Regions from separate parts of the Paenibacillus kribbensis genome, predicted to be linked through region 2. Evidence: riboswitches for the same ligand, from Rfam matches in the RefSeq annotation. Region 2 holds a riboswitch; each other region holds the start of a gene.
The links. A riboswitch is a leader RNA that binds a small molecule or an ion and turns the genes downstream of it on or off. The one in region 2 is predicted to bind cyclic di-AMP.
Positions count from the first base shown of each region.

Region 1: it holds a riboswitch for cyclic di-AMP, as region 2 does, so the genes downstream of both, B4V02_RS11610 (3D domain-containing protein) here and B4V02_RS24690 (C40 family peptidase) in region 2, are expected to answer to the same signal.
Region 3: it holds a riboswitch for cyclic di-AMP, as region 2 does, so the genes downstream of both, B4V02_RS18665 (hypothetical protein) here and B4V02_RS24690 (C40 family peptidase) in region 2, are expected to answer to the same signal.
Region 4: it holds a riboswitch for cyclic di-AMP, as region 2 does, so the genes downstream of both, B4V02_RS04965 (TrkH family potassium uptake protein) here and B4V02_RS24690 (C40 family peptidase) in region 2, are expected to answer to the same signal.

Region 1 is NZ_CP020028.1:2,564,631-2,572,042, reverse strand. It holds gene B4V02_RS11630 (DUF350 domain-containing protein) at 1-362, opposite strand, end outside; gene B4V02_RS11625 (PspA/IM30 family protein) at 504-1,172, opposite strand; gene B4V02_RS11620 (NADH:flavin oxidoreductase/NADH oxidase) at 1,258-2,280, opposite strand; gene B4V02_RS11615 (polysaccharide deacetylase family protein) at 2,591-3,397, shown strand; gene B4V02_RS11610 (3D domain-containing protein) at 3,595-4,260, opposite strand; cyclic di-AMP (ydaO/yuaA leader) riboswitch at 4,268-4,441, opposite strand; gene B4V02_RS11605 (amino acid ABC transporter ATP-binding protein) at 4,711-5,433, opposite strand; gene B4V02_RS11600 (ABC transporter substrate-binding protein/permease) at 5,420-6,883, opposite strand; gene B4V02_RS11595 (M20 family metallopeptidase) at 7,032-7,412, shown strand, end outside.
Region 2 is NZ_CP020028.1:5,514,738-5,522,149, forward strand. It holds gene B4V02_RS24680 (M1 family metallopeptidase) at 88-2,100, shown strand; gene B4V02_RS24685 (hypothetical protein) at 2,112-2,939, shown strand; cyclic di-AMP (ydaO/yuaA leader) riboswitch at 3,184-3,321, shown strand; gene B4V02_RS24690 (C40 family peptidase) at 3,327-3,827, shown strand; gene B4V02_RS24695 (GNAT family N-acetyltransferase) at 4,055-4,561, shown strand; gene B4V02_RS24700 (4a-hydroxytetrahydrobiopterin dehydratase) at 4,655-4,954, opposite strand; gene B4V02_RS24705 (hypothetical protein) at 5,069-5,362, opposite strand; gene motA (flagellar motor stator protein MotA) at 5,550-6,344, shown strand; gene motB (flagellar motor protein MotB) at 6,337-7,164, shown strand; gene rluF (23S rRNA pseudouridine(2604) synthase RluF) at 7,289-7,412, opposite strand, start outside.
Region 3 is NZ_CP020028.1:4,191,878-4,199,289, forward strand. It holds gene kdpB (potassium-transporting ATPase subunit KdpB) at 1-1,129, opposite strand, end outside; gene kdpA (potassium-transporting ATPase subunit KdpA) at 1,183-2,859, opposite strand; gene kdpF (K(+)-transporting ATPase subunit F) at 3,001-3,078, opposite strand; gene B4V02_RS18665 (hypothetical protein) at 3,234-3,629, opposite strand; cyclic di-AMP (ydaO/yuaA leader) riboswitch at 3,745-3,917, opposite strand; gene B4V02_RS18670 (glutathione peroxidase) at 4,383-4,868, shown strand; tRNA gene B4V02_RS18675 (tRNA-Leu) at 4,961-5,043, opposite strand; gene B4V02_RS18680 (urease accessory protein UreF) at 5,306-6,043, shown strand; gene B4V02_RS18685 (hypothetical protein) at 6,367-6,588, shown strand; partial or broken gene B4V02_RS18690 (helix-turn-helix domain-containing protein) at 6,666-7,050, opposite strand; gene B4V02_RS18695 (helix-turn-helix domain-containing protein) at 7,113-7,412, opposite strand, start outside.
Region 4 is NZ_CP020028.1:1,077,736-1,085,147, forward strand. It holds gene dnaI (primosomal protein DnaI) at 1-108, shown strand, start outside; gene trxA (thioredoxin) at 234-551, shown strand; gene uvrC (excinuclease ABC subunit UvrC) at 710-2,689, shown strand; gene B4V02_RS04955 (CPBP family intramembrane glutamic endopeptidase) at 2,658-4,388, opposite strand; cyclic di-AMP (ydaO/yuaA leader) riboswitch at 4,650-4,799, shown strand; gene B4V02_RS04965 (TrkH family potassium uptake protein) at 4,998-6,338, shown strand; gene B4V02_RS04970 (potassium channel family protein) at 6,357-7,034, shown strand; gene B4V02_RS04975 (LysR family transcriptional regulator) at 7,040-7,412, opposite strand, start outside.

The DNA.
Region 1 (7,412 bases), 2.8 Mb from region 2:
CCTGAAAACAGACCAAAACCAATTTTGCCTTCCTGTGTACCTTTATCCAGATCAAACTGCGCCCAGTACCGCAACAGTAAACGTACAATAATTTCCAAAATAAACAGGATGACAAAAGCAATGACCGAGTACACAAGCGCCTCTAGCAAATTGTTAGCTGTAGCAATGGAACCTGACAAAATGTACCCCTGTGCAATCAGCTTCATAATCAATCGTACTGTTACGGCCATATTACCGGCTTTCACTTCGGCAAAATCCTTATATTTCGTAAATAAAGAGTCGACATACATCAATACGAACAGCAAAACGGCACCCGCGCCAGTCCATACCAGCATCGCCTTCATCGTTTCTAAAAAATGCATTTCATCCCATCCTCCACATCTTCTTGACCTTCATTTATGTTGCTTTACGCCTCCAGGCAGGGAAAAGCGAAGGAGAAAACATTTCTCCTTCGCTCCCTAACCATTACGCTACCATTACGCTGATGGCAATGCTCACACTGCTTATTTATTTTCGTATTGCTTCAACAAAGCAGCAAGCTCGTCGTCCACGGCGCTTTTCTTATCCAGCTCCTTGAACTCCTCATCCAGCGATTTTTCCTTGGAGGACATTTCGTTGCTCGCTTCAGCACGCGCTTCTGCTTGCAGCATTTTTTCTTCCATACGCTTCAATCCGGCAGTTGCCGTATCTGAGCTGAAACCGTTCATTGCTTTGTTAATTTCAGTTTGCGCTTTTGCTGCGTTATAACGGGCAACCAGTGTCTCACGCTTGTTCTTCATTTCTGTCAGCTGTCTGCGCATTTCATCCAGCTTGCCACGCAGGTTGTCGGCCGCGGCTTTGTTCTGCTCGTAACCAGCCTTGAACTCGTTCATTTTTTGCTCGGCAGATTTCTTTTCTTCCAACGCGCGACGGGCCAGATCCACATTTTGTGCTTTCGCTGCGGTATGAGCCTGCTCTTCACGTTTTTTCACCAAAGCCGCTTGCTCTTCATATTGCTGCTTGAATCTCTTTTCAATAGCAATTTGAGCAGCTACCGCTTTCTCGGCATCTTCCAGATCCTCTTGCATATCACGAATGTATTGATCCGTCATTTTGACTGGATCTTCTGCCTTGTCGATAATCGCGTTAATGTTGGACATCGTAAGATCTCTTAATCGTTTGAAAATAGACATGTGAAGTTCCTCCTAGAGTTGAATGCTTAAATTTTAAGCTCTGTACACATGTTTACGCAAGTTTTGCATGAGGGTTTCAAAAATTCTAAAAGCCGCGCAGGTAAGGCTCCGGGATATCCGCTTGTACTTTCAACGCCCGCGATGCATGCAGCGCCCAATAGGGATCACGTAACATGGCACGGCCTATCGCTACCAAATCCGCCTCTTTCTGCCGAACAACCCGGCTGGCATCCTCATAATCATCCAGTAAGCCAACAGCAATTACGGGCACATTCAGCTTTTCCCGGATGTGATGGGCCAAATCCACCTGATAGCCAGCACGCGCAGACGGACCTCCGCCCGAACCAATCGGCCCCTCGCCACCGGAAGAAATATGAAAAATATCCACACCTGCATCGCGATAGCGTTCCCCTGTGCCTGATATGTATTCCACATCATAACCGTCCTCGACATATTCTTTGGCAGATATCCGCATGATCACAGGCATATCAGCAGGAACAACCTCTTTAACAGCACCTACAACCTCAACACCAAACAAAGATAAATCCTGTCCATACTCATCTTCTCTGGTATTGGTTAAAGGGGAATGAAATTGATGGATCAGATAACCATGAGCGCCATGAATCTCAACCGTGTCAAAACCGGCTTCCACTGCGCGACGCGCACCTTCTTTGTAAGCTTGAACCAGTTCCCTGGCTTCAACTGTCGTCAAGGCGTGCGGTACTTTAAAGCGCTCACTAAAGGGTATCGAGGACGGAGCCACAGGCTGCTCAGCATCCTCAGCCTTACGACCGGCATGGCCTAATTGAATTCCAATTTTGGCACCGTATTTGTGAGCTTCCTCCACAATTTTACGATATGCAGGAATATGGTCGTCACTCCAAATGCCCAAATCACGATCCGTAATGCGTCCATCCGGGTGAACCGCTGTCATTTCCACAATAATGAGTCCAGTGCCGCCTACCGCCCGGCTAACGTAATGGACATGATGCCAATCCGTCGGCTTTCCGTCCTTGGCCTCCACGCTGTATTGGCACATCGGGGGCATAACAATCCGATTTTTTAAAGCCAGCCCCTTTAATTGATAAGAAGTAAACAAGTCGGTCACTTTTATCCATCCTTCCTTCAATTCCATGTCTGTACAATTATGAATTGCATCTCCATTATACATCAGTTGTCACAGTATACCGAATCCGTTATCGGGCTAAAACCTGCTAAAATGCTGTTGTTTTCAGTCAGGTTAAGAAAATATGTACGTTTAGCTTCGTCATCTTCACTCATATCCATCATCATATGCTATCATCCCATTGCATATGAGCCTAACCCGATTTAGCGGCATAATTTTAATAGGGCAGGTGCATAATAGCTGAGAGCACCACTAGGTACCACGTACCACTGGACGGAAAGGGGGAATACATATGCCGTACAGAGGAGTGTTACCAAGTATGGCACTGTTACTAGCATTTACGAGTTTTCCTGTTCACGCGGATGTGCCTCCCAGCATCGGAGCGCACCATCCCAAGGAAGCGGCAGTTACTTCTTCTGTACATCAAAGTACAGACCGGACAGCTCCTACCTTAGGCATGCTGCGAAAAAAACATGCCGACATTTTTAAAATGTGCGGCCCGCATACCCGCCAAATTGCCTTAACTTTTGATGATGTACCCGATTCCAGGTATACGCCACAGGTTTTGGATGTTTTGCACGCGAACGGCATCAAGGCCACCTTTTTTATCGTAGGTCACCGCGCGGAGAGACATCCGGGTATCATCCGCCGTATTATCCGTGAAGGTCATGCGATAGGGAACCATTCTTATACCCATCCGGATTTCAGGAAGGCTACACCAGAACGCTTTCGCAATCAGATTACGAAAACAGAACGTATTTTACAAGCCAGCGCCGGTTTTCGTCCCAAGCTGATTCGTCCACCATATGGCGAAATCACGGAGCCTCAAATCCAGTGGGCACGTCGCCATGGCTACATGATTGTCAATTGGAATGTAGACTCCCTCGACTGGAAGGGACTAAGTAAAAAACAAATCCAGCGCAATGTGATCCCTGCTACCGGGCCCGGCTCCATTATTTTAATGCACGCAGGCGGAGGCCAAAGCTCCAACCTGCAAGGCACAGTCCAGGCCCTTCCGGGTCTAATTCAGTCCCTGAAGGCCAAGGGCTACAAATTCGTTACAGTTCCCCGGCTGCTCCACACATCGGAACGGAAATAAAGGGGTTGTTTAAGGAGCAAGCACCGAACTAGATTCAACCAAAAAGCTGTCCTGCTAGCAGATGCATTCTGCTAGTCAAGACAGCTTTTTAGGTGTGGGCCTGTTTTAAACCTGATCCCATTTATTAAATTGTACAATCTATGCATTAAGTTTACATAATATATATTATGTTTGTTTACTCTGTGTTCTAGCTAATGTTATTTATCAATAACGTATAATTTCACATTTTGAAAGCCAAAATCGTTCACAAATGATTTGCTGCCAGGAATAAAGATATCAATTCGCTTGCCTGTAATGGCACTGCCCTGATCGCGGGCGACGGCCACAAAAGAATGGTCTGGCAGGCCGGGGTGGGAATACCCTGTAACTAGCACCTTCGTTCCCATCGGAATTACGTTCGGGTCTACCGCAATCGTACCTAGCTTAAGCGGATTGCCGTAGTAGTCTACCGCGCCCCACTTGCCATTTTCATCACCTGCGGCAGAATATGCTGTAGCTTTAACATCAACTACTTTACTGTAATTGAATGTTTTGCCCCATGCTTTAATCGTTGGACCCTCATTTGGTTCTGTCTCCTTAAGAAGCTGTGGCTTCGAATCCGAAGCAGCCTTCACACCTGTGTCACCAGGCACCATAATTTGCAGACCTGCGTATATGTTGCCTGGGGCAATATTCGGGTTTGCCTTCGTCAGTTCGTCTACCGATACTCCATAACGTTGAGCAAGCAAGAAGAAGGTATCGCCCTCTTTGGCGGTATGTAGCGAAGCGGCATTCGCTACTCCGGCTGTTTGTGCCAGCCCTGCAATAGCTGCGGCAAGCACCGCAAATTTCATGGTTTGTCCAATACGTTTCAGATGTTTCAAAAGATATGTACCTCCTCTGTTATGCCTGCGAAGTTAGCTGTCGGATTCGGACTCAGGAGAAGCCCTATGCTTGTGCAATTCACCCCTAGGCAGCTTCCAATCCTATCCGTCTTATGACGAATCGGAATGACTGCCGTTGTTACGTCCCCCGCACTTCCCATAGTTTTGGTCCAAGCATTCGGCGTATATCATGAGCTTTATGCTGGCCCGGCAAGTTTTGGCTTACTGCATAATATCACAATTTTGTAACCTTATCTGCATGAAAATGTTGGGAACCTTGAACATCATACTATATTCATTACAATTTTGTCACTATGAAATCGGTATCTATTACGAAAATATGGGGAAATAGTGACAGAAAAAGAAAAATCCCTCCTGTCAGACATAGGACTGTGGTCAAGACCCTATTGACTGCGGAGGGGTTGCTTTATAACTTAATGAATCAATTCGTTACAATACTTTGGCAAGAAAATCTCGGGTGCGTTCATGGCTTGGCGTACCAAAAACCTGTTCTGGTGTCCCTTGCTCCACGATTTGGCCCTTATCCATAAAGATGATCCGATCCCCTACCTCACGTGCAAAACCCATTTCATGTGTGACAATCACCATCGTCATGCCGCCTTCAGCGAGCTTTTTCATTACATCGAGAACTTCCCCAACCATTTCAGGGTCCAAAGCAGAAGTAGGCTCATCGAACAGCATCACGTGCGGCTGCATCGCCAAAGCGCGTGCAATCGCAATCCGTTGCTTTTGACCGCCGGAAAGCTGGTTCGGATAGGTATTCTTCTTATCCTCAAGCCCAACGGTACGCAGGAGCTCCAACGCAATTTTCTCTGCTTCCTTGTTGGACTGACCTTTAACCTGTATTGGTGCGAGTGTCAGGTTTTGCAGCACTGTTTTATGCGGGAACAGGTTAAAATGCTGAAACACCATGCCCATTTTCTCCCGAGTCGCATTAATGTTATGGCCACGGGCCGTTATCGGCTCGCCCTCAAACAAAATCTCGCCGTCTGTCGGCTGCTCCAGCAGATTCATACAACGCAAAAACGTACTTTTTCCCGAACCACTGGGACCGATGATAACGACAACTTCCCCCTTGGCGATTTCTATATCAATTCCCTTTAAAATTTCGTTTTTGCCGAACGATTTACGCAGTTGCTTAACGGTGATCACTGGCTCTCAACTTCCTTTCCCATAAACCCAGCAGCTTGGACAAGCTGAATGTCATTACAAAATAAATAGCGGCCGCGATTAAGAACGGACTTAATCCTTCGTAGGTAATATTCTTGATGACCTGGGCCTGATACATAATATCCACCATACCTATAGTGGAAATAATGGACGATTCTTTAATAATCGTAATAAATTCATTACCGATTGCAGGCAAAATAGACTTAAAGGCTTGCGGTAAAATAACATGACGCATAGCTTTGCCCCGTCCCATACCGAGCGAGCGGGCAGCTTCCATCTGACCACGGTCTACCGCCTGGATACCTGCACGGAAAATTTCAGCCAAGTATGCCGAGCTATTCAGTGACAACGTAATTATACCGGACTGGAGTGGCGTAAAATTGACACCCAGCGTCAGAGCAACCCCGTAGTGGATGATCATGAGCTGCACCAGCATAGGTGTACCACGCAGTACCTCAACGTAAGTCGTCCCCAACCACTCAATAATACGTATACCGCTCATTCGCAGCAAGGATATAATCAAACCAATGACAAATCCGAACAGTACTCCGAGCGCAGACAGCAACAGCGTGTAGCCAATTCCTGTAGCGTATAAGCTGCGATATTTCCAAAAAATATCAACAATACTATTGGAAGAAATCTGACGATCGGCAGACAGGGCACTCGCTTCTGTCGAAAACTTCTCAATAGAACCATCTGCTTTCAAGCGAGCGAGCGTTTTATTTACAGAGGCTAGCAGTTCTGTATTCCCCTTGCGAATACCTACGGCTGTCTCTGCTCCCTCATCCTCAGGCACCGCCTTGGCAAGCGTTACAGTACCGTCCAGTGTGTATCCTTTGGCAACTGTATCCTCAATCACGACAGCGTTGATACGATTTGTCCGCAGCTGAAGCACCAGGTCGGATATTTTATCCAGCGAGGTTACAGAGGCATTGGGCACTTTTTGAGCGATTTCTTCCTGGATACTGCCCTTTTGCGCGCCGAGCTTCTCGCCTTTCAGAGCCGCCATCGTCGGATATTTGTCCTTATCCTCCGGGCGTACCATTATGACTTGCTTGGAGCGGTAGTATACGTCGGAAAAATCAATGCTCTTTCTGCGTTCATCCGTTGGTGTCATACCGGACAGCACCAAGTCTACGCGACCACTTTGCAGGGCAGGCAGCAAGGAGTCGAAGCTCATGTCCTCGGGGACCATCTCCGCACCCAGATCCTTGGCGATTTCCTTGGCGATTTCAACATCGAACCCAACAATGGTATCCTTACCGTTAATGACTTTATGAAACTCATACGGTGGAAAGTCGGCACTCATGCCCACTACAAGTTTTTTTTGTGGCTTTGCTTCCGTTCCATATGCGGTGAGCATGGGAAGGCCAGCCAACAGCAAGATAACCGCCGTCAGAATCAGGGCGGTAAAACGATATAGCTTTTTCAATCTTTTTTTCTCCCCTTAAATTCTTTATAATAAATAAGATTGTGTCATTATAAATGAATATGCATGATTATGCAATGAATGTTATAGTACAATTTCAGCGTACCTGACGCAGTACCTACATTACAGCTTATATAAAGGAGTTTTCAACATGGATTTTAAACAGAGCATTCAGCAGACCATTGAGCAGCATGCCCAGCGCTTTAAGGACATTTCGTTATTTATTGGCGCGAATCCTGAGCTTGGTAATGAGGAATTTCTGGCCGCTGCCCGTTTAAAAGAAGAACTCGTCTTTCACGGATTTGAGGTTCAGGCACCTGTGTTGGGCATAGAAACAGCCTTTATTGCAACTTATAAAGCAGCCAAGCCCGGGCCAATTATCGCTTTTCTGGCGGAATATGACGCTCTGAAAGGACTAGGACATGCCTGCGGACACCATTTGATCTGCATGATGAGTACCGGAGCCGCCGTCGGTCTCAAATCGGTCATCGATGAGATTGGTGGAGAAGTACGGATATATGGCACACCTGCC
Region 2 (7,412 bases):
TCTACACTACAAATATTTTAACTAATAATCTCGTGAAAGCAAACATATACATGCTGTAGATGCTTGTCAACGGGAGGTATCCATTGTATGACCCCAGCACGCACCAAAATCGTTTTATTGTCTACACTAGCCCTCGGTCTCCTCGCAGGGACGTTATGGTTTGCCTGGCAGCCACAATCGTCATCCGATCCGCAATCCATAGGCCAACCAGCACGTGGCTCCCAGTCTGAGTCTGCGCTTGCGCCAGATACGGGCAAGCCTTCAGGGGCAAACATCCTGGCTGAGCTGCCTAAGAATCCTCCACAGCCTGCCTCAGAAATTCTCAGCAAAAGGGTGGTGGAGTATCACATTGATGTTTCCTTGGAAGAAGGACAGGTTTTGCGAGGTACAGAGACAATGACCTGGAAGCATCCGGGGAAGAAAACCGTGAACGATCTGTATCTCCATCTATACCCAAATGCCTTTTCTTCCATGGATACCACCTTTATGAAGGAATCCGGGGGCAAGCTGCGCGGAGACACCATGCCCAAGGACGGCTTCGGCTCCATGACGCTGACTGAGCTCAAGACGGAAGACGGCTTATCCCTTCTGCACCGTACTCAATATGTACAACCGGATGACGGTAACGCAAATGACCGCTCGCTCATGAAGGTACGTCTGCCCAAGCCGGTACGAGGTGGCGAAGAAATTACACTATATATGAAGTTTGAGGTCAAGCTGCCTGCCATTTTCGCACGGATGGGCGCGACAGATGATTTTGTAATGGCAGGACAGTGGTTTCCCAAGCTCAGCGTTTATGAGACTGCAGGACAGCGCGGGCGTGCCGAGGAGGGCTGGAATCTCCATCAGTATCATGGCAACTCCGAGTTTTATGCCGATTTTGGAATTTACAGCATACGGATTCGAGTACCTGAAACGCACATCGTAGCCGCAACCGGTTTTCCCACTCGCGGAGCAGTCCGACAAAATGGACAGAAAATATATCAATTTTATGCCGATGACGTGCACGATTTTGCCTGGGCCGCTTCACCCAACTTTGTAACCGTAGAAGAACCCTTTTCTTCTGCTGAAGTCCCCGGTGTCAAAATCAAGCTGTATCTCGACCCGTCGCACAAGGAACTCAAGGGACGCTATTTGAGCGCAGTCAAAGCCGCCCTTTCGTATTACAGCAAATGGTACGGGCCTTATCCATACTCCACCCTGTCCATCGTGGTTCCACCCAAAACAGGCAATGGCGCCGGAGGTATGGAATATCCGACACTGATCACGGCCGCCGCCGCAGATAACCTGAACCCCGGCTATAACCTGGAGCGGACATTAGTTCACGAAATTGGACATCAATATTTCTACGGGATGGTAGCCAATAATGAATTTGAGGAACCGTGGCTGGATGAAGGCTTCACCTCCTATGCAGAGGAACGACTTATGGAGCAGGAATACGGGCTCACCCCCAACTTGCCGCTACAATCAGGCCAGATAGCATCTCCTCAACCGCTAAACCGCGAGTCATGGAAGTATGGCTCCTCTGCAGCGTATGGGCAGAATGCCTACTCTCGAGGAAAGCTGGTACTGCAGGGCATTGAACGTCAGGTCGGAATAAAAAAAATGGATCGCATCATGCGCACTTACGTCCAGACGTACCGTTTCAAACATCCGTCATCACAGGATTTTCAACGTATCGTTGAGAGAGTCACCGGACGCTCATGGAGCCACTATTTTGAACAATATGTATATGACGGCCAGATGGCGGACTTCTCGGTGGATCGCATCACGAACCACAAGCTGGAGAAAGGATATGAAGCGGTCGTGACGCTGAGCAAAAAAGGTGCGGATTATCCCAAAATCCCCGTTCAATTTACCTTCAAGGATGGGACAACGATATTCAAGGCCTGGGACGGGGCGGGTAAAAGCACAACTTATCGGCTCAAGAGCGCCTCTCCCGTTTCATACGTGACCGTTGATCCGCTATATACCATTGCGCTGGAGAACAAGCATATCAACAATAGCCTGAAGGCCGAACTGAACGAAAGGCAGCAAACTCGTTGGAGCATAAGTGTAACCAAGCTGTTGGAGACACTGCTTGGAAGTCTGTCATGGTGAGGTGTCTATAGATGCGGACGGTTATAAAAGAAGGCTGGGCGCTTGTGCGCATACAATTTTATATTGTCATTATTCTGTTTCTGTATCAGCTGCTGTGGGGAATATTTCTCTACAGGCTGGTGCAATCCGCCGTAATCCCGCTACTGCTGCGCTACCCCGATCAGGGGCATAACGAGTTGGGCAAGACCTTGTTCTGGATGGAAAGCCAAATTGCCCTCATGGACAACCGGGAAGTGCATATATACTTGTGGGTACTACTGGGAGCGACGGTGCTGCGTATGCTGATCACTCCCTTCATTAGAGCCGGAATATATCAAAGTCTGCATACCTATGCGACCGAGCCGCAAAGCCTGTCCTTCTTCCGTGGAATGAAACGCCATGGCTTGTCATCGCTGCTTTATTACATCATTGAGCTGGGACTATTACTGCTTCCCGCTATCTGGGTGATGCCGAGGCTCTACCCTATTGTAGCAGGAGCGCTACAATCTCCCTCTTACCTTCTGCATATGTTGCCATATGCCATCGGATGGATCGCATATGGCTGGTTCATCCGGCAGTGCATCCTGTACATGCAGTTGGGCACCGTCGGTGGTCACGCCATACTGTCGTCCTTGCTCGCCTTTTTTCGCCAGATCGTCCCAGCTATTGGCATATCATTTTTGCTGGGTGCTTGTGTGCTGCTTGTCTTCGCTCTATTCGGCACCGTAGCAATGATTTGGACGGGTATGCTGGCACTCATTCTCCAGCAATCGTATCATTTTGTTACCAGTCTGGTCAGACTGTGGCACATCAGCTCTCAATACCGGCTGTGGCATACCGATATTTCCAGCAGAAGCTGAGCTCTGTCGAAAAATCTCTGTTCATTCCTACACAAACGGCACCTAACTGCATACTTTTAACAAAATCTGTTCCTGAGATATCAGGGACAGATTTTTTTTGTAACTTTTTGCGATGAAACATTTGCCAAAGCCAGCGGACTTTGTTACAATAGTCGCAGTGAACTGATAGTAACAACTTTGTAATCTTTATTGTAACCTTTATCTCAAAAGCTCGTTATAGTGAATACGCTCTCCAAGGTGCACATCATAAGTTAAGCCTAATTCCTGGCACCTGGGAAGCGGGGGAACCAGTTTGGGTGAATTGATCTCGCAACAGAGTGGTCATAGGGGAACCTTCTACCGAATCCTTAAGCTAACCTCGCAGGCATTGGAAGGGGTATATTTTTTTTGAAGAAGAAGCTAACGATCGCAGCCATGGGTCTTGCCATTGCCTTTACATCTTTTACATTCGGTGGCGGCAGTGCATATGCAGACTCTAAGATGGACCAGATCATCCAAGATGCCAAAGGAACAAGCTACAGAAGCGGAGGCACTACACTCGAAGGATTCGATTGCTCCGGCTTCACAATGTATGTATTTAACAAACTGGGAATTAAACTGCCGCATCAATCTGGTTCACAATTCAAAATGGGATCTTCCGTATCCCGCGATGAAATGAGACCTGGAGATCTGGTGTTCTTTAACACAACAGGAAGAGGCATTTCCCATGTAGGTATCTTCGTAGGTGAAGGGAAATTCGCTCACTCCTCGTCTTCACGTGGTGTAGTAGTTAGCTCACTGAACGAAAATTATTATGCTAACCGTTATGTCGGTGCAAAAAGAATCATGAGCACTGACGCTTACCACGCCGTAGCTTCTGAAACTCCTGATGACGACAATGTAGAATAACTGACGCATAGCAAGCTAACCTTAGCCGCAATTTGATTCTGGCCGGAATCGAATTGCGGTTTTTTATGTCCCCAACATCAGCAATGATTATGATTACTAACGAACTGACATCTCAAAAGGTTTCAATTTTAGCGAACGAGAAAGTAAACACGCTTGCCATTCCTCTGTAACTTGTCTACAATCTGTTGTTAACAGTTTAAGTACCTGTAAAAGGAGGATGTGAAGACATGCCTGCCTCAATATCTAACTTTCGGATCGTACCGATGGACGAGCATCAGGCAGCTGCAATCTGTGAATGGCGCTATGATCCACCCTACAATATCTACGGCTGGCTGCCCTGGGAACAAATGAAGGCGCTGGAAGTCGAATTTGGGAATCCCACACTTCGCCAAGAGCAATATGTTGCCGTATTGGATGAGGAGGGCAAGCTGACGGGATTTGCGCAATATTTCCCTATGGTTGGTGTAACCCGGCTGGGTCTTGGAATGCATCCCGACAGATGCGGACAAGGCAGGGGTTCCGATTTTGTCCGTGCGATTGCTGAGGAAGCCAGACGGCGCAATCCGCAGAATGAAATTGATCTGGAGGTGCTCACCTGGAATGAGCGCGCCATCCGGGCCTACAAGGCAGCTGGATTTGAGCTTACAGATACCTATGAACGACTGACTCCGGATGGCAAAAAGCCATTTTATTGTATGGTATATCAGCCCGACCACCAGAGCCAGGCTCTATGATAAAAGCGCCTTCGGCATACAACTTCTCTGTTGTATAGCGAAGGCGCTTTTATCATCATCCAGCAGATCATTACTGACTTAATGACTGCATGCTTAATGACTGCTACGCATTTTCTCAAAAGCTTCATTATATTGTTGGGCTTCCTTAATATCCACGGCCATAATACCGCCATCATCCCATGAGGTCAAACGCAAAGTCACGGTCTTGTAATCAATCGTAATAAACGGATGATGATTGAATGCTTCAGATATAGCAGCAACCTCATCCACGAATGCAATCCCTTTCATAAAACTGGAAAAATTATATTTCCGAACGATCCAACGTCCTTCCTCCAGTTCCCAGCCCTCCAATTTCTCCAGATGTGCTTCAATCTCTTCTTGTGTAAAAGGCATATTACGACTCCTCCCCATTTATACGGAAGCCTTTCAGCCGCTTATGCGGCCAAAACTACAATATAGTGGTGTACATATTACCACGGCCCCGTTGATAAATCCATAAGATGGCCTTCAGATTAAAGGGACCGACGTTAGCTCCTCATCTCCAATGAGAACATAGATCCGGTGCTGCTCTGGCTCATAGATCACAACGCCGCTGCCCACAGTAATGACAGGCTCTGTACCCAGCGCATAAAACAAATCCTCCGCCAACGCCTCGTTGACCTCCTGACGTCCCGCCGGGTCCAGCCTGTCCCAATCTTCTGCTTCCATTTCGAAAAATTCATAGCTGTCTGGAATGCGGCCTACAGCCTCTGTCAATTCGTTCAAAATTTGTTCATACTCCCGCCCATGCTTCACTCCCATGCCGTTTCCTCCAATTGTTCCGCCATGCAATACATAATCACCTTATTATACCGGAAATTCGTACTTAACAAAAAAGGGAGTTTTGTCGATAAATATTATAATCCGTCTCATAATGACACGCTTGGGGCAAGGACGACCCCGGCGGCATGAAAGGATTCAAAATCTATTCTCATGGATGAGGTGTATCATGCAAATTACAACCATTATTGGACTTGTGCTCGGGCTTTTGTCACTGGTCGTCGGGATGATCCTGAAGGGCGCGCCAGTCGTCAACTTGGTCAACAATCCCGCTGCTTACATGATTATTTTTGTCGGAACAGCAGCAAGTATATTCATGGCGTTTCCGATGGACGACATGAAACGGGTGCCAAAGCTGTTTAAAATTATTTTCACCCAGCAGAAATTGCTGGATCGCAAGGAGCTTATCACTACATTTACCGAATGGGCATCCATTACCCGTCGTGAAGGTCTGCTCGCGTTGGAATCCAAGGTCGAAGAGATCGACGATCCCTTTATGCGCGGCGGTATGCGTATGATTATCGATGGTAATGATCAGGAGTTCGTACGCGATGTTCTGATGGAAGACATTAACGCTACCGAAGATAGACACCGCGCCGGCGCACTGATTTTCTCCCAGGCTGGTATGTATGCTCCAACCCTTGGGGTTCTCGGTGCGGTCGTAGGTCTGATCGCGGCATTGGCCGACCTTAGTGACATGGAAAAGCTGTCTCACGCCATCGCTGCAGCCTTTATCGCAACGTTGCTGGGTATATTTACTGGTTATGTCCTGTGGCATCCAATGTCAAATAAGCTGAAACGACTCTCCAAAAAAGAGGTTGAGTTGAAGCTGATGATGGTCGAAGGCTTGCTCTCGATCCAATCGGGTATCTCTACCATTGCCATCAGCCAAAAGCTGGCGATCTTCTTAACTCCTACCGAACGGGCTAGTATGACCCAGAAGGATGGCGATTCCAGTGAGTAAAAAAAGACATGAACCGCATGAAGAACATGCAGACGAAAGCTGGCTGTTGCCATATTCCGACTTAATGACCCTTCTGCTGGCACTATTCATCGTCTTATTCGGTATGAGCTCGCTGGATGCCAAAAAATTCGAAACTATGGCTCAATCCCTGAGTGCGGCTTTTAGCGGCGGCACAGGCGTGCTGGATCAATCGGCTGCCAATCCGTCGTCACAATCCATGGATATGGGCAAAAATAAAGAACAGGTATCCCAACCCCTAAAATCCAAAGCCACTTCTACCTCTGAACTGCAAAAGCAGCTCGCCCAGCGGGAAGAGGAAGAATTAAAGAAGCTTAAAAAGCAAATGGATCAGTATATTCAAGATAACGGCCTGTCTCCACTGCTGAACACCAAGCTGAACCAATCCCAGCTAATGATCACTATTAGCGATAATGCCTTATTTTCATCAGGGCAGGCCGAAGTTAAGCCGGAAGCGAGAAAGCTGGCCAAGTCAATTTCCGACATGCTCCAGCAGTTTCCAGGCTATGATGTGATCGTATCGGGTCATACAGATAATGTTCCCATCTCCAACAGCCAGTTTCCGTCCAATTTTGATTTGAGCGCCAAGCGCTCACTGAATTTCTTGCGTATATTGTTGCTCAATCCGCAGCTCGACCCAACCAAGTTTGTATCTATCGGTTATGGCGAGTATCGCCCAATAGCGAGTAACCAAGATGGTCAAGGACGCGCAAAAAACCGCCGTGTTGAGATTTCCGTTCTCCGCAAATATCAGAACGGTACACAAGTTATTAGCCCTACCTCAAGTGCGAGTGAAGGTTGATCATGCATATGTTATATGAGCAAAGGCACCGCCGCATTTTCTATGCAGCTGGTGCCTTTTGGTTTAGCGATTCATGTAGCTGCCCTGTCCTCATGGGCTGTAGGCTGCGAGAAGCCCCTCTGGCTTAGCTAAGCGTATAATCGAGCATCTGACCAAGCTCCTGCTTTTCAGCCTCTGTCAGGTCGCGCCAGGCGCCTTTCTGGAGCGATCCCAATCGAATGTTCATGATCCGCAGTCGCTGCAGCTTT
Region 3 (7,412 bases), 1.3 Mb from region 2:
ACTCAATAAAGGCTCCGCCTGCCGCCAAGGATTCATCCAATGTGTATTCCTGTGATGTGTACTCCTGCTTGCGCATCAATTCCAGCACCGAGCGTCCCTCAGGCGTCTCATCCTTCATTGAGCTCATCGCTGCCCACTTTACCAGCTCTGCCTTCTCCACGCCCCCTACAGGCACAAATTCACTCGCCATCCGGTTCCCGAAGGTGATGGTCCCCGTTTTGTCGAGAATCATCGTGTTGATGTCCCCGGATGCCTCTACCGCCTTGCCTGACATCGCCAGCACGTTAAACTGGGTGACCCGGTCCATACCGGCAATCCCAATCGCCGACAGCAGCCCTCCAATTGTGGTCGGAATCAGACAAACCAGCAGCGAAATCAAGACTGGTACAGGCAAATCGATGTTAAAATGGCGGGCGATCGGAGCCAGCGTGACCACCACGATCAAAAAAATAATCGTCAAGCTGATCAGCAACGTGTTCAACGCAATTTCATTCGGCGTTTTTTGCCGCTGTGCCCCTTCCACGAGCGAAATCATTTTATCAATAAACGTTTCGCCCGGCTCTGCCGTAATCCGCACCTTGATGCGGTCACTAACTACCCGTGTCCCGCCCGTTACCGAGCAAAAATCACCGCCCGATTCCTTGATGACCGGAGCTGATTCCCCTGTAATCGCCGATTCATCCACCGAAGCCAGTCCTTCAATAACCTCGCCGTCCCCCGGAATCATCTCGCCCTGGGATACCAGCACAATATCCCCTTTACGCAGCTCGGTTGAGCTAACCACCTGAATGTCATTTCCGACAAGCTTGTTGGCCTGTGTATCCTGCTTGGATTTTTTCAAAGAGGCAGCTTGCGCCTTCCCCCGCCCCTCCGCGAGCGCTTCAGCAAAATTGGCAAAGAGCAGCGTGAACAGCAGAATAACAAAAACAGCCAGGTTAAAGCTCATTTCCTTGTCAGCTCCAAAATAACCGGGAAACAGCAGCATCAGCAGCACAACCAGTGTGCCGATCTCCACGACGAACATGACGGGATTTTTCATCATGAGCATCGGATTTAATTTCATAAAGCTATCCCTGATCGCATGCTTCAAGATGCTTCTGTCCAGCATGCGTTTACGTTGTTCCTTCATGATCAAGCACCCCGTTCATCCATTCTCAATTTCTTCTTCATGCTTATTCTTCATCACATGGTCAAAAATTCAGCTACAGGCCCCAATACGATGACAGGCAAAAAGGTCAATGCACCAATCAACAGAACAACTCCGATCAGAATGGCCCCAAACAGCTTGTTGTCCGTGCGCAGTGTGCCCGTCGTCACTGGTGTCGGCGCTTTGGCATTCAACGAAGCCGCTACAGCCAGCAATGCAATCATGGATACATATCGTCCAAAGAACATAACCATCCCTGTTGTTAAGTTCCAGAATACGTTGTTATCTGCAAGACCTTCAAACCCTGACCCGTTATTTGCCGCAGATGACGCATATTCATAGAGCACCTGAGTCAGCCCGTGATATCCGGGGTTTGTGACCGCATCATACCCCCAATGACTCATAAAAGCGAGCGCAGTCGGTGCCAGAATGAGAAACGGATGTACCAGAATGGCAATCGCGATCAGCTTCATTTCCTTGCCTTCAATTTTCCTACCCATAAATTCCGGGGTTCTTCCGACCATCAGTCCGCATATAAACACACCCAGAATCGCGTACATCAGCATGTTCATCAGCCCGACACCCTTGCCGCCGAAAATGACGTTTAACATCATTTCACCCAAAGCCGCCATACCACCCAGCGGGGTCAGTGTGTCATGCATATTATTGACCGAACCTGTCGTTGCCGCTGTCGTCACCGCAGTGAATAATGCCGATTGTCCAATGCCGAAGCGAACCTCTTTCCCTTCCATGCTTCCCTGCGAAGCATCCACACCCAGCGCCTGTATCAGCGGATTTCCCGTCTTTTCAGACACGTACGTAATGGACAGAAAAATAAGGAACAATACCATCATCGAGCTAAAAATAATCCAGCCCTGCTTACGATTGCGGGCAAACAAGCCAAAGGTATACGGCAGCGAAGCCGGCATTACCCACATCGCTAAAATCTCCAGAACGTTCGTCCAGGGACTTGGATTCTCAAAAGGATGCGCAGAGTTGGCACCCGCATAACCGCCCCCGTTCGTCCCCAGATGCTTGATAGATTCCATCGAAGCAATGGGCCCCAAAGCAATCTGCTGCTGTGTTCCGCTCAGCGTCGTAATATCCACCGTAGGCTGCAGCGTCTGTGGTACTTTCAATCCAACCAGCACCAGCGTAAGCACAAAGGCCAGCGGCAGGAAAATCCGTATAATCGACTTGATGAAATCCTGAAAAAAATTGCCCATTCCTTCACCGCGCCGCGTCAATCCTCTCATAAAAGCCGCAGCAACAGCAAAACCGGAAGCCGCCGAAGTGAACATCATCATCGTGACAAACGCCATCTGTGTCAGATACGTAAGTCCGCTTTCTCCGCTATAATGCTGGAGATTCGTATTGGTCATAAAGCTGATTACCGTGTTAAAAGCCAATGACGCTTCCATATTGCCGTTTCCAGCCGGATTCCCGGGAAGCATTCCTTGCAAACGCAGCAGCACATAGCTGATGACCACAAGCACGACATTGGTCGCGAGAAAGCTCATAACATACGTAGTCCAACGCATATTCTCCAGCTTTTTCAAGCCTGCTAGCCTATAAATCAGCTTTTCCGTTCCACCGAAAATTCGATCCGTCCGATTCGGTTCATTTGAGAATACATGATACATATAGGTGCCCACTGGCTTTACCAAGAGCAGCAATATGACAAGCACAATTCCAATTTGCAGCAGCTCCATCGTCTATTCCTCCTTAAAATGCTCCTGCGCATGTGGAACAACAGACCTGACCCAGACCAGCAAGCGAGTGCACACGTTTGCGCCAAACCCGCTACCTGTGATACCGGATCTGCTGTTCCTGCCCGTTTCCTCTTATAGCGATTAAAACTTTTCAGGGTTCAGGAGCGCATAGATTAAATACACCAACACCATAGCCGTGAGCACAAGCACAACAATCATCCTCTTCGCCCTCCCTTAGAGGTCTGCTCATTGCACCAGCGTACAAATAGCAGTATCGCTCCATAACTCACAGCCAGCACGAGCAGCATGTATATATCCATCATGTTCAAGCCCTCCCGTATCAGTCCTCAGATCAATAACTATGTTATAAGCGCTTATCCGTTCAGCAGAAAACCCACCTCTCCGTTCAATGTGTAGATCACATGATCCGCTCCTAATCCCCGATAAATTCCTTGTGGATTACAGCCGTGCGTGATGACATAGATCAAATCCGATGTCAGTGGCCGGCATATTTGCAGGAAACGGCAAGTCAGATTCATACTGTTTTCGAACAAATACACGCTACCAATTTCTTTTTTGGGAAAATTCCATTTTCCCGCTTGCATCGTATTGATGCGCACAATGTGCTCCACACCCATTTTTTTGAGCTGTCGTTCCTCCTGAGCGCTATTGGTGAGTACCGCAAACGCCAGTTTTTTGAACATAAGCAATTTCACAAAACTTCTGCCCGCTTCATTCGGTGCAGTGACGATAATTAACCGACCTTCCATCAGTAGCTCCTCTCCCGGTATAAAAAGACAACAAAAAGAAGCCAAAGGAAAAAGGCTTTCCTCCGGCTTCTTACATATCCATGATAAAATAAACCATGGCTGCACACGGCGGTTTGTTGCCTCTCCCTGTACGCTTACGAGGTTAGCTGTCGGATTTGGACGTGAGAGTCGCCCTATTTCCGGCACTTGGCCGGAAAATTCACCCCATGAGATTACGGCTTCCAAAGCCGTATACATCCCGATTGGTTCCCCCGCTTTTGCAACTGCAAAATTCAGCGATTAGACAATTCGTTGCTGCTTCATTCTTGTTAATTTGAAATTACGTCTTGAATCATACACCCGTGCAAGGAGCACTGTAAAGCTCACCAACGGGGTTATAAATCGTCCTTTTAAGCATAGAAGATCAATAATAACGCTTACAATACGACTATGCTTCTCCCAGCTCCTTTAATCTCGGTTTTTCATACCTTTTCGAAAATGAAAGGCATGTCAATATTGGCGTAAGGAGAGCAGTTTTGTCCTTTTTTTGTAAAAGCGAAAGAAAATGTGCTATATACACCAGATAAACGCCGATTGAACCTGCTTTTACGCTGAGAAACGCCGCAATTCGCTCCATTTGCAGCGCAATTTGCCGTTTTGAACAAAATACGATTTTACAGTATTAAGAAAACTCATTACATCTATTGTAGGCTTGCAACCTTTCATAAAATTGCTTACGATTTAATTGTAGAATATCGAATTAGGAGGGATACCATGACCGTTTATGAATATGGTGCCAAAACCCTGCAAGGAAAAGAAATCCCGTTATCCATATATGAAGGGAAAGTTCTGCTCATCGTGAACACAGCCAGTAAATGCGGGCTAACTCCCCAATATAAAGCGCTACAGGAGCTATACGACCAGTATCATGAGCATGGGCTCGAAATTTTGGGATTTCCCAGCAACCAATTTGCCAAGCAAGAGCCGGGTTCCAGCGAGGAGATTTCGGAGTTTTGCCAGATCAACTACGGAGTTTCCTTTCCGATGTTTGCCAAGACAGATGTCAACGGTGATCAGGCACACCCTTTATTTCGCTACCTTACCCAAACAGCTCCAGGCGTATTAGGCTCCAAAGCGATCAAGTGGAATTTTACGAAATTTTTAATCACACGCGAAGGTAACGTATTTAAGCGCTATGCACCACAAACAACTCCGGATAAGCTGGCAGGAGATATTGAAAAGCTTTTGCAGGAAAAATAAGATTCGATTAAAACAAAAAAGCATCCCTTCACACAAAACGTGTCAGGATGCTTTTTTTATTTTTGCTATTTGTAACCGTATCTTCCATATAATGCGGTCGAGAGGACTCGAACCTCCACGGGCGTACGCCCACTACCCCCTCAAGATAGCGTGTCTGCCATTCCACCACGACCGCAAATCATAATGTTTTGAGGCAACAGATTTATTATACTCCCTTAGCTTATATTTGTAAACCAAAATTTAATAATTATTTATTATGTTATGTTAAATAACATATAAGAGCTATAAAAATATTTAATTTGACATTTTAGCAAAATAAATGTGAATATATATTACATAATACTTTAAGTATTCAAATAAACTCAACTTATATGTTAAATAATATAACACAATATTTCGATTCAAGGAGGCGAACCACCCTGCACAAAGGCAACCGCTTGCTAAATTACGCATTATTGTTGGACCCTTCCCTACCCGTCGGCGGCTTCACCCGTTCTTATGGATTGGAGGAACGATTCCATAACGGACGCTTGACCTGTATGCAAGACCTGGAACATTACATGCGGAATGACTTGTATCCTCAATTCACAACGCTTGACGGTATGGCGATCAAAAGCCTGTATGTCGCCATTCAACAGGAGGATGGTTGGCGTATCGCCCTTATTGATAAGATGCTGCATACCCAACGCTCCTCTCTGCAACACGCGAAAGAGTCACGCCTGTCTGGTCAGCGCCTGATCAAGCTTGCCAAAGCCCTGTATCCTTGGCTTGAATTTGATCAGCTTGAAACAATACTCATTCAGTACAGCGCAATTGGCACACTCGCTACCGTTCATACGTGGATCAACTTTCTCCTTGGAAATGATGTGGAGCAGACCATTCACGGCTATCTAGCCGCAGCCGTGTCCTTCTGCATTGAAGATGCTTCCAAACTGCTAAATACACCTTACGAGGAAAAAAATCCTCTCATCGAGCGCATGACCGACGAACTGCTCACTACATGGAAAAAATTCGATGTGCCTGAGTCAGCTGCATTTCAGCGAGAGCTGCTTTACAGACATTGGTCCAGTTCCTACATTACTCAACCGCCTTATATGAGCCGTAAGAGCCGACTGGATGAAGAGAGGCTGTTTCCCTCCCCCGGCCTGTCCAAACGTCTTCCAGCATCCCCCTAATGCCCCACTTCACCGATCCGGCTGCAACACCAAAAGCACCCTACCGCTTTCCCCAAGTGGCAGAGTGCTTTTTTTATCCAAGCATAACCGCAATTTCACACCGTCAACAGGCTCTAGATGAATGATTCAGGTCACTTAGCACTTCAGGTTTTTACAAATTTCTCACTTAATTAAGTAATTAATTTAATGAAATAACGTATTTACGATTGTAAAAACACGTATAAAAGTGTATCATGGTTTCAGATGGTTAATTCTAACATGTTTACTGATGATTATTATAACACACCAATTATTCCGCAAGAATCCGTAAGGGGCGATTTCTCTTGAACAACAAAATGCCTGTCACCTCCTTCGGGTGGGCCATCAAACAACGGCTTGTCGAACTTCGACTGGATCAGAAAACATTTTGCGAGACACACAACATTCCGCCTTCACGTTTATCCAATCTGATTCATGGCACCCGCAAAGCACAAAGGTACAGAAAAAAAGTTGCTGCAATTCTGAACATTGATGATAACGACTATAAGGAGGCATCACCACTCTAAAACCCAAATAAACTCGTAATTCGAACCCACCAGTCCGTTTTACGGGTTTTCAATCCGGGAAATCTCAAGCTAGGAGATCATTCCGGATTTGCTTTGTTATTCTCTCTTTTTTGCTTACGGTATTTTGCAAATTCAACATATTCTAAAATAAAATTCTGTTCTTCTGCTTCCAGATCCTCTGCCTGGCAATTCAATGGCCCCATCACCCCAAAAAAAATAAGCAGCCTTTTGCTCCTGGAGCACGCCTTCTCCCGGCTTGATCCCTTTCATTAACCAGTCGAGAGATACGTTAAAAAAGTCCGAAATCTGAATTAGATGCATCGTACCCGGTGTTGTTTTCCCTCTTCTCCAATCACCAAGATTCCCTGAACTGATTTTAAGCTTTTCACAAAACGCCTTCTTGGTCATTCCCCGGTCCTTAATCAAAGCTTCAATCCGCTGATAAATAGTTTGATCTCCCAAAATTTTTCCCCTCCGAAACTATAACTTTTACGAATGAAATTTCATCTTAAACCTCAAGCAAATCATGATTTGGCAGTTGAATTGCCTTGTTTTTTCTCTTTACGAAAACGAGTAAATTCAATATACTCAAGTATAAAATCCTTTTCTGCCTCACTGAGCGGTTCCCCCTGGCAATCCAGTTGCCCTGAAGCCTCAAAAAAATAAGGGTCTTTTGACTCCTTCAGTGCCTCACCCCGTACATCTCGTCCCAGCATGATCCAATCCAGACTGGCATTAAAAAACGAAGCGATTTCAATGAGTTTATTCGTGCCTGGCGTCGTTTTTCCTCTTTTCCAATCTCCAAAGTTTCCCGTACTAATACC
Region 4 (7,412 bases), 1.3 Mb from region 2:
TTTACGAGCAAGGATGGGGAGGAATTGTACAAGGGACAACGTTTGATGGACCGGATTCGTCCTTTTGTTGATATCATTACTGTGAAGGGGAAAAACCAGCGGGGGTAAAGGGGCACCCGTCTGCTATTTTGATATCTTACAATTAAAAAACTATTGTGATATAATTAATAGGTGTCGAAAAAGACATTACAGGTTATAATAATCTTGACTTTTCTATAAAGGAGGAACATACAATGGCAATTGTTAACGTGTCCGATCAATCCTTCAACGCAGAAGTCGAAGGCACAGGAACCGTTTTGGTTGATTTTTGGGCGCCATGGTGCGGTCCTTGCAAAATGATCGCTCCTATTCTGGAGGATCTGTCCACAGAGGTGGGCGACAGCGTCAAAATCGCGAAAGTAAACGTGGATGAAAATCCAGAGTCTGCTTCTCGTTTCGGCGTTATGAGCATTCCTACTCTGATCGTCTTCAAAGACGGACAGCCTGTTGATAAAGTGGTAGGTTTGAACTCAAAAGAAGCACTGAAAAACATGCTTACCAAACACCAATAATCATTGCATGTGACCCATGCTCCTGCGGGGGTCTGGGGAGCGGCCGTGATTGGTCAATGCCTCCGGTTGTATATACCGGGGGCGTTTTTTGCGTATTATTCCTATATATTATATCGTAGTTAAGCAGTCATTTAAGAATGGAAGGGGGAACCGGGCGGATGAAATCTTTTACGGAGGACTTGCACGATCAGGAGAAGGCGCTGGAGAACATACGGCATAAATTAGCGTTACTGCCGGATGCATCAGGTTGTTATCTGATGAAGAATGGCGAAGGCACCATTATTTATGTCGGCAAGGCCAAAGTGTTGAAAAACCGGGTCCGTTCCTATTTTACAGGCAGCCATAATGGCAAGACGCAGCGACTGGTTGCCGATATTCGTGATTTTGAATATATCGTAACAGCCAGTAATATGGAGGCGCTCATTCTGGAGTGCAACCTGATCAAAAAGTATCAGCCGCGCTATAACGTGCTGTTGAAGGATGATAAAACCTTTCCGTATTTGAAAATTACGAACGAGGCCCACCCCAAGCTGGAGGTGACCCGGCGCGTTCTGAAAGATAAAGCAAAATATTTTGGGCCTTATCCCAACTCCTACGCGGCACATCAGACGAAGAAGCTGTTGGATCGCATGTATCCGCTGCGCAAGTGCGGTGTGATGCCCAAGGAAGTATGCCTGTATTATCACATGCATCAATGTTTGGGACCCTGTGTAAAAGAAGTTGATCAGGAAACGTATGACCAGATTGGTCAGGAGATTGCTTCTTTTTTGAGCGGGGGACATGAGGAAATTAAAAAAGATCTCCAGCGTAAAATGCAGGAGGCCGCAGAGGAGCTGTATTTTGAGCGTGCCAAGGAGCTGCGGGATCAGATTATCAGTATTGACGCCATGATGGAAAAGCAGAAAATCACAACCTCTGATGCCAAGGACCGAGATGTGTTCGGGTTTTCGGTAGACAAGGGCTGGATGTGTGTGCAAATCCTATATGTTCGCAAGGGTAAAATGATCGAGCGGCATATGTCGACTTTTCCTTTCTACGGAGAGGCTTACAGCGATTTTATGTCCTATGTGACGCAATATTACAGTGACAACCCGGCAGTACCGCAGGAAATTTTGCTGCCCGATACATCCAAGCTGGTAAAGCAGACGGAACAGGATGGGCAGAGTGTAGAACCTGCTTCAGAACGTCCTGCTGATACACTTCTGGTGGCTGAGGAACGAGCTTCTTATGCGGAGTCAGCACATCCAGAAACAGAAGCCCAGCTCTCCGGCGGGCTGGAGGAACCGGCTACAGCAGCCCTTGCTCTGGCTGAATGGCTGGATGTAAAGGTGTTTGTACCACAGCGTGGTCTGAAAAAACAAATGACCGAGATGGCAACGGAAAATGCACGTGTCGCTTTGGATGAGAAGTTTAAGCTGATCGAGCGGGACGAGGAGCGGACATCCAAGGCTGCGAGCAATCTGGGGCATGCAATTGGACTGGATCGCTTGCATCGGGTGGAGGCGTTTGATAATTCCAACATACAAGGCTCTGACCCTGTATCAGCCATGATTGTGTTCATTGACGGCAAGCCTGCCAAAAAGGAGTATCGGAAATATAAAATCCGTTCTGTGCAGGGGCCAGATGACTATGAAACGATGCGTGAGGTTATTCGGCGCCGATATGAGCGTGTGCTGAAGGAAAATCTGGAGCGACCCGATCTGATTGTTGTCGATGGTGGGCGTGGGCAAATTAAGGCGGCGACTGATGTACTGGAAAATGAGCTTGGTTTATTCATTCCGGTGTGTGGTCTCGTGAAGGATGCCAAACACAGAACTTCCCAGCTACTGGTGGGAGAATCCAGTGAGGCTGTGAAATTGGCTCGTAATAGCGAAGAATTTTATCTGCTGCAACGAATTCAGGACGAGGTTCACCGTTTTGCGATTACCTTCCACCGGGAGCAACGCGGCAAGTCCATGATAACGTCCCGTCTGGATTCCATTCCGGGCATTGGCGAGAAGCGGCGCAAGCTGCTGCTTAAGCATTTTGGGTCCCTCAGAAAAATAAGAGAGGCCAGCGTCGAAGACTTCCGGCCTCTCTCTATTGGTGATAAGCTTGCGCGTCAGATTATAGCTGCCCTTCGGGAGGAGGAGTCGTAGTATACGGCTCCTCTTTTTTAATAGGCTCAAACATGATTCGATTAGGCTTTTTTGGACTAAACCAGTAAAAAACGTAACCCACAATGGCTGGAAGTAAGATCCAGAACAAACCTGCGCTCAGGTTCACGGTATCTCCCAAACTCATCACACTAAAGCCCATGAGAATGCTGTCAAAAATAACGTGGCTGAACATGGCAGCGATAAAGCCGTAACGCAGGAACACAAAGCTGAACAGCAATCCGAGGAAGGTCAGCTCAATAGGTCTGGAAATCACCGGATAGATCGGATACAGTGTGTGCCCCAGTGCCCATATAAGCGTGGTGATCAGGCAAGCGACAAAAGTGTTCCTCACTATTTTTTTCACCATCGGAATACCGAACAGACGGTATACGGCCTCCTCCCCAATACCAGCCATCCAGGCCATAATCGGCAATAACCATGGATAAGCCATATTGTAAGGAGATTGCGTGGCATCTGTTGTGGAGAACGTATTGAAGGTACGTTCCAGTACAAAGAACAAAATGGATTGTACTCCAAGTAAAATAAAGGCCCACAGGTAACCAACATACATACTGCGAAGCACATACAGCCCGTAGCCCGGCTCTTTGGCACGTGGCCATGCATTCAGTCCAACCTGACGCATAAGCCCGTCACCGCCGACCAGGGAGAAATAGAGTGCTACGGTCATAGCGAAGGAAACACCAACCTGGAAAACCATGAGAAATATAAGCATTCCCCGGCTGCCTGCTTCTGCTTGCAGTAAAGGCAGCATGTTCAAGGTCCCTGCCATAGTAGCAACAAAATACACAACGGACAAAACAATGCCGCGTACAAAGGAAGTGTGGCGTCGTGTGAGAGACGCGTAGACAATCGCGAGTACGGCCAATACGAAGGTAAACAAGGCATAACCCGCATAGGTCATCCAGTTGGCCCAGTAGGTTTGCTTTTTGACATAATCGGTATAGGACGATGGGGCAGAAAAGCTCTGTGTAAACGAGCGAACATCCCCATCTTCAAAAGTAAACGCCAGTGTAAGTACCGAGGAGCCGATTTGTTTTCCGTCCACGGTATACTTTAATCCACCCTCCCCTTCGTTGGTCACGAGCTTCAAGTCCGACGGCTTAAAGCCAAAGCGCTTGACCCATACAGAGGCTGCCTGCTCTTTTGCTTCAAGCGTCATGTCGCCCTCAGCCGCACGAACAAGCCTGCTGCGCGCTTGCTCATCCGTAGAAATATCGGCTTGTGCGTAATTGGTACTGGAGGTCATTCGTTTAAAGCTAACGACTTTGCCAGTCGATAAATCCACATGAATTTGCAATTTTCCCTTCGTGGAAGGATCTGGGATATCGACCCGAAAAGTTTCGTAAGGGTAGCTTTTTTTCCATGTACGGTCGTACTGTTGAAGCAGTTTTTCTCTGGATAAATAACCGTACAAATCCGTTTCAGCCTGATAGGTGACGACAGGCATTTCTGGCGGTGATTCTGTATAGCCCAGCTCGGAGCGAGCGAAGTCTAATGCGTGGTTAACCGCTTCTTGTTTGCTGATCGTCGCTGTGCTCATCAATGATTCTGGACTTGGATTGCTAAGCGAGGGAATCAGCAATTGAAAGATAAAAAAGCAAATCAGGCCAATCCCGCCCAACAAGCCTAATCTTTTGAAGTTGGCCGAGAGCACGACCGGTTTCCCGATAGGATTCATGAGTTTCCTCCTTAATCTGTAAATAAGTGCATCCATTAAAGATATCATACTGCACAGGTTCCCGCCAACACAGCTGTGATATTCATGAAAATGGAGTGAAAGCACCCTAAAGTTTCAATAAAATAAGATAAACTGCGATTAAACGCTGCCTATTCGCAAAATAAAGCCAAATTAACGTTTTTTAGACAAAATCGGTTTTGTGATCTGGATACAGAAGGATTATAATCTTGAGGCAATGCCTATAAAATCAATAGGTAACGCCATACATTTGAGCCGAATTTCCATAGGAAAACGGGGGAACCATTGTTACTGGGGTGAATTTTACAGCCGGTCTCGTACTGGACGTGTGAATAGGGCATACTGTGCTGCCCGAATCCGTCAGCTAACCTCGTAGGCTGTGACAGGGACCCAGTCAGGCACTCGGTTTTCCGGTGTCTTTTTTTGTGTATAAGTGTGAAAATAAAAGTTTGCTGAGTTAAGGACGCTGCGCGGTCCATTTGATCTTCCGATCGCTAACGCTTCTCCAGATTTAAATGGACCGCGTAGCGGGCTTACACCGTATTAAATCACTGTTTTTATAGTTTTAAGGAGTAGGAGAAGTGATGATTCATGAACCCCAATGCCGGCTGGCTTCGGCTTTCTCCACCGCGGATATTTGTTGCGGGCTTTGCCGTTATCATACTTATAGGTAGTTTATTGTTAATGCTGCCGATTTCCAATACAACGGGGAAGCCGCTTGCGTTTATAGACGCTTTGTTTACAGCGGCTTCCGCGACCTGTGTCACAGGACTTGTCGTTAAGGACACGGGGACTTTTTTTACAACCTTCGGTCAGGTGGTGATCGCTGCGCTCATTCAGGTCGGCGGTCTCGGTTTTATGACCATGGCAACCCTGATCGCGCTGGTGTTCAAGCGTCGCATCTCCTTGCGGGAGCGTCTCATTTTGCAGGAGGCGATGAATCAGACCTCTGTAGAGGGGATCATCGGCTTGATCCGTAAGGTGTTATTGTATTCACTGGTCATTGAGGGCGTGTGCGCTACGATATTTGCGGTTCGCTGGTCCTTTGACATGCCTGTAGGCAGGGCGATTTATTTTGGAATCTGGCATGCGATTTCCATGTTTAACAATGCTGGTTTCGATTTATTCGGTCACTTTCGCAGCCTGACAGGTTATGTATATGATCCCGTCGTTAATTTTACCGCTATGTTTTTGATTATCTCGGGAGGCATCGGCTTTGTGGTGATGTCGGATCTGGCAGAATATCGCAAACGTCAGAGACTGACCTTGCATACCAAGGTGGTACTTAGCATGACGGCTGCACTGATTGTAGTCGGTAGCCTTGTCATCTTTGTTTTCGAGTTTACGAATCCAAACACATTAGGCTCGCTCGATTGGGGAGGCAAGCTGCTGGGATCTTTATTCCAGTCGGTAACCCCTCGTACCGCTGGTGCTAATACGCTGGATATCGCAAGCCTGCGGCAGGCTACGCAGTTTTTCATCATTATACTGATGTTCATAGGGGCTTCCCCTGGCTCCACTGGTGGCGGGATTAAAACGACAACGTTCGCGCTACTCGTTGGAGCGGTGTTTTCTATGCTGCGAGGTCGGGAAGATATTGTATTGTTCAAGTATCGGCTTGCGCAAGCACGAATTTACAAGGCTTTGACCATTACTCTGTTGGGACTGTTGTTCGTGATTGGGGTAACGATGATTTTGTCTGCCACCGAAGATCATCATTTTCTGATGATTTTGTTTGAAACGGTGTCTGCCTTTGGAACGGTGGGATTGTCGATGGGGCTTACACCTGATTTGACCGTTGTTGGCAAGCTGGTGATTACTCTGACGATGTTTGCAGGTAGACTCGGACCGCTCACGCTGGCTTATGCACTTGGCCCCAAAAAGGGTAAGGAATTATATCGGCATCCGGAAGGCAAAATGATTATAGGATAGGGGAGTTTTCGAGTAGATATGAAAACGCAGCAGTTTGTAGTTATTGGCTTGGGACGGTTTGGCTCAAGCCTGGCTTTGCAATTGGTGGATATGGGGTGCGAGGTACTTGGCATCGACCGCAATGAGGACGTTGTAGACAGCATGAGTGAGCTGCTGACGCATACTGTTGTAGCGGATGCTACCGATGAGGATTCGTTGCGGTCGCTAGGTATCCGTAATTTCGATTGCGGTATTGTTGCTATTGGGGATGACATTCAGGTAAGCATTCTAACCACCATTTTGCTGAAAGAGCTGGGTGTAAAAAAAGTCGTAGCCAAAGCGATATCTGTGCTGCACGGACGGGCATTGGAAAAGCTCGGTGTGGACCGTGTCATTTATCCTGAACGGGATATGGGAATACGGGTGGCCCATCAGCTGGTTACGCCTAATTTGCTCGACTATTTGGAGCTATCCAAGGAATACAGCATTGTGGAACTAAATGTACCCGCATGCCTCAATGGCAAAACGTTATCAGAGCTGAATGCCCGTACCCGCTTTGGCTGCAGTATCGTGGCTCTTCATACGGCGAACGGTATTCTCATTGCGCCAACGGCTATGGATCGGCTAAAAGCGGACGATATTATGGTCATCATCGGTTCCAATGACAATATCGCCCGCTTCGAGGATGAGGTCGTTAACGTCAATGAAGAAGGCTAACCGTGCTACACCATACGATAGCCGGCAAACGACGCGCGTGTTTCGCTAATCCAGCTTCGCGCTGTCGAGCTGAGATCTGCCGTCTCTGAATAAATGAGAGACGTCGTTCGGCGTGTCTCCTTCAAGTCCGGTAAGAACAGCGCAGTGAGTCCATTATCCCGCAGCAGTTCGCTGCGCAAATAGGATTTGGGCAGTAACGCAGAAGCCTTACAGGTTGGAAGCAGGCGAACAATGGCCTCGAAGGAGTCGATTTCCATCCGGATATCGGGCATGATGCCGCTGCGCTGGAACAAATCATCTGTCAAGCTGCGATACCAGGTTCCTTTGGAGAAAATAATCATTGGCAAACCCTGCAGGTCTTTCATCGAGGCCGTTCCT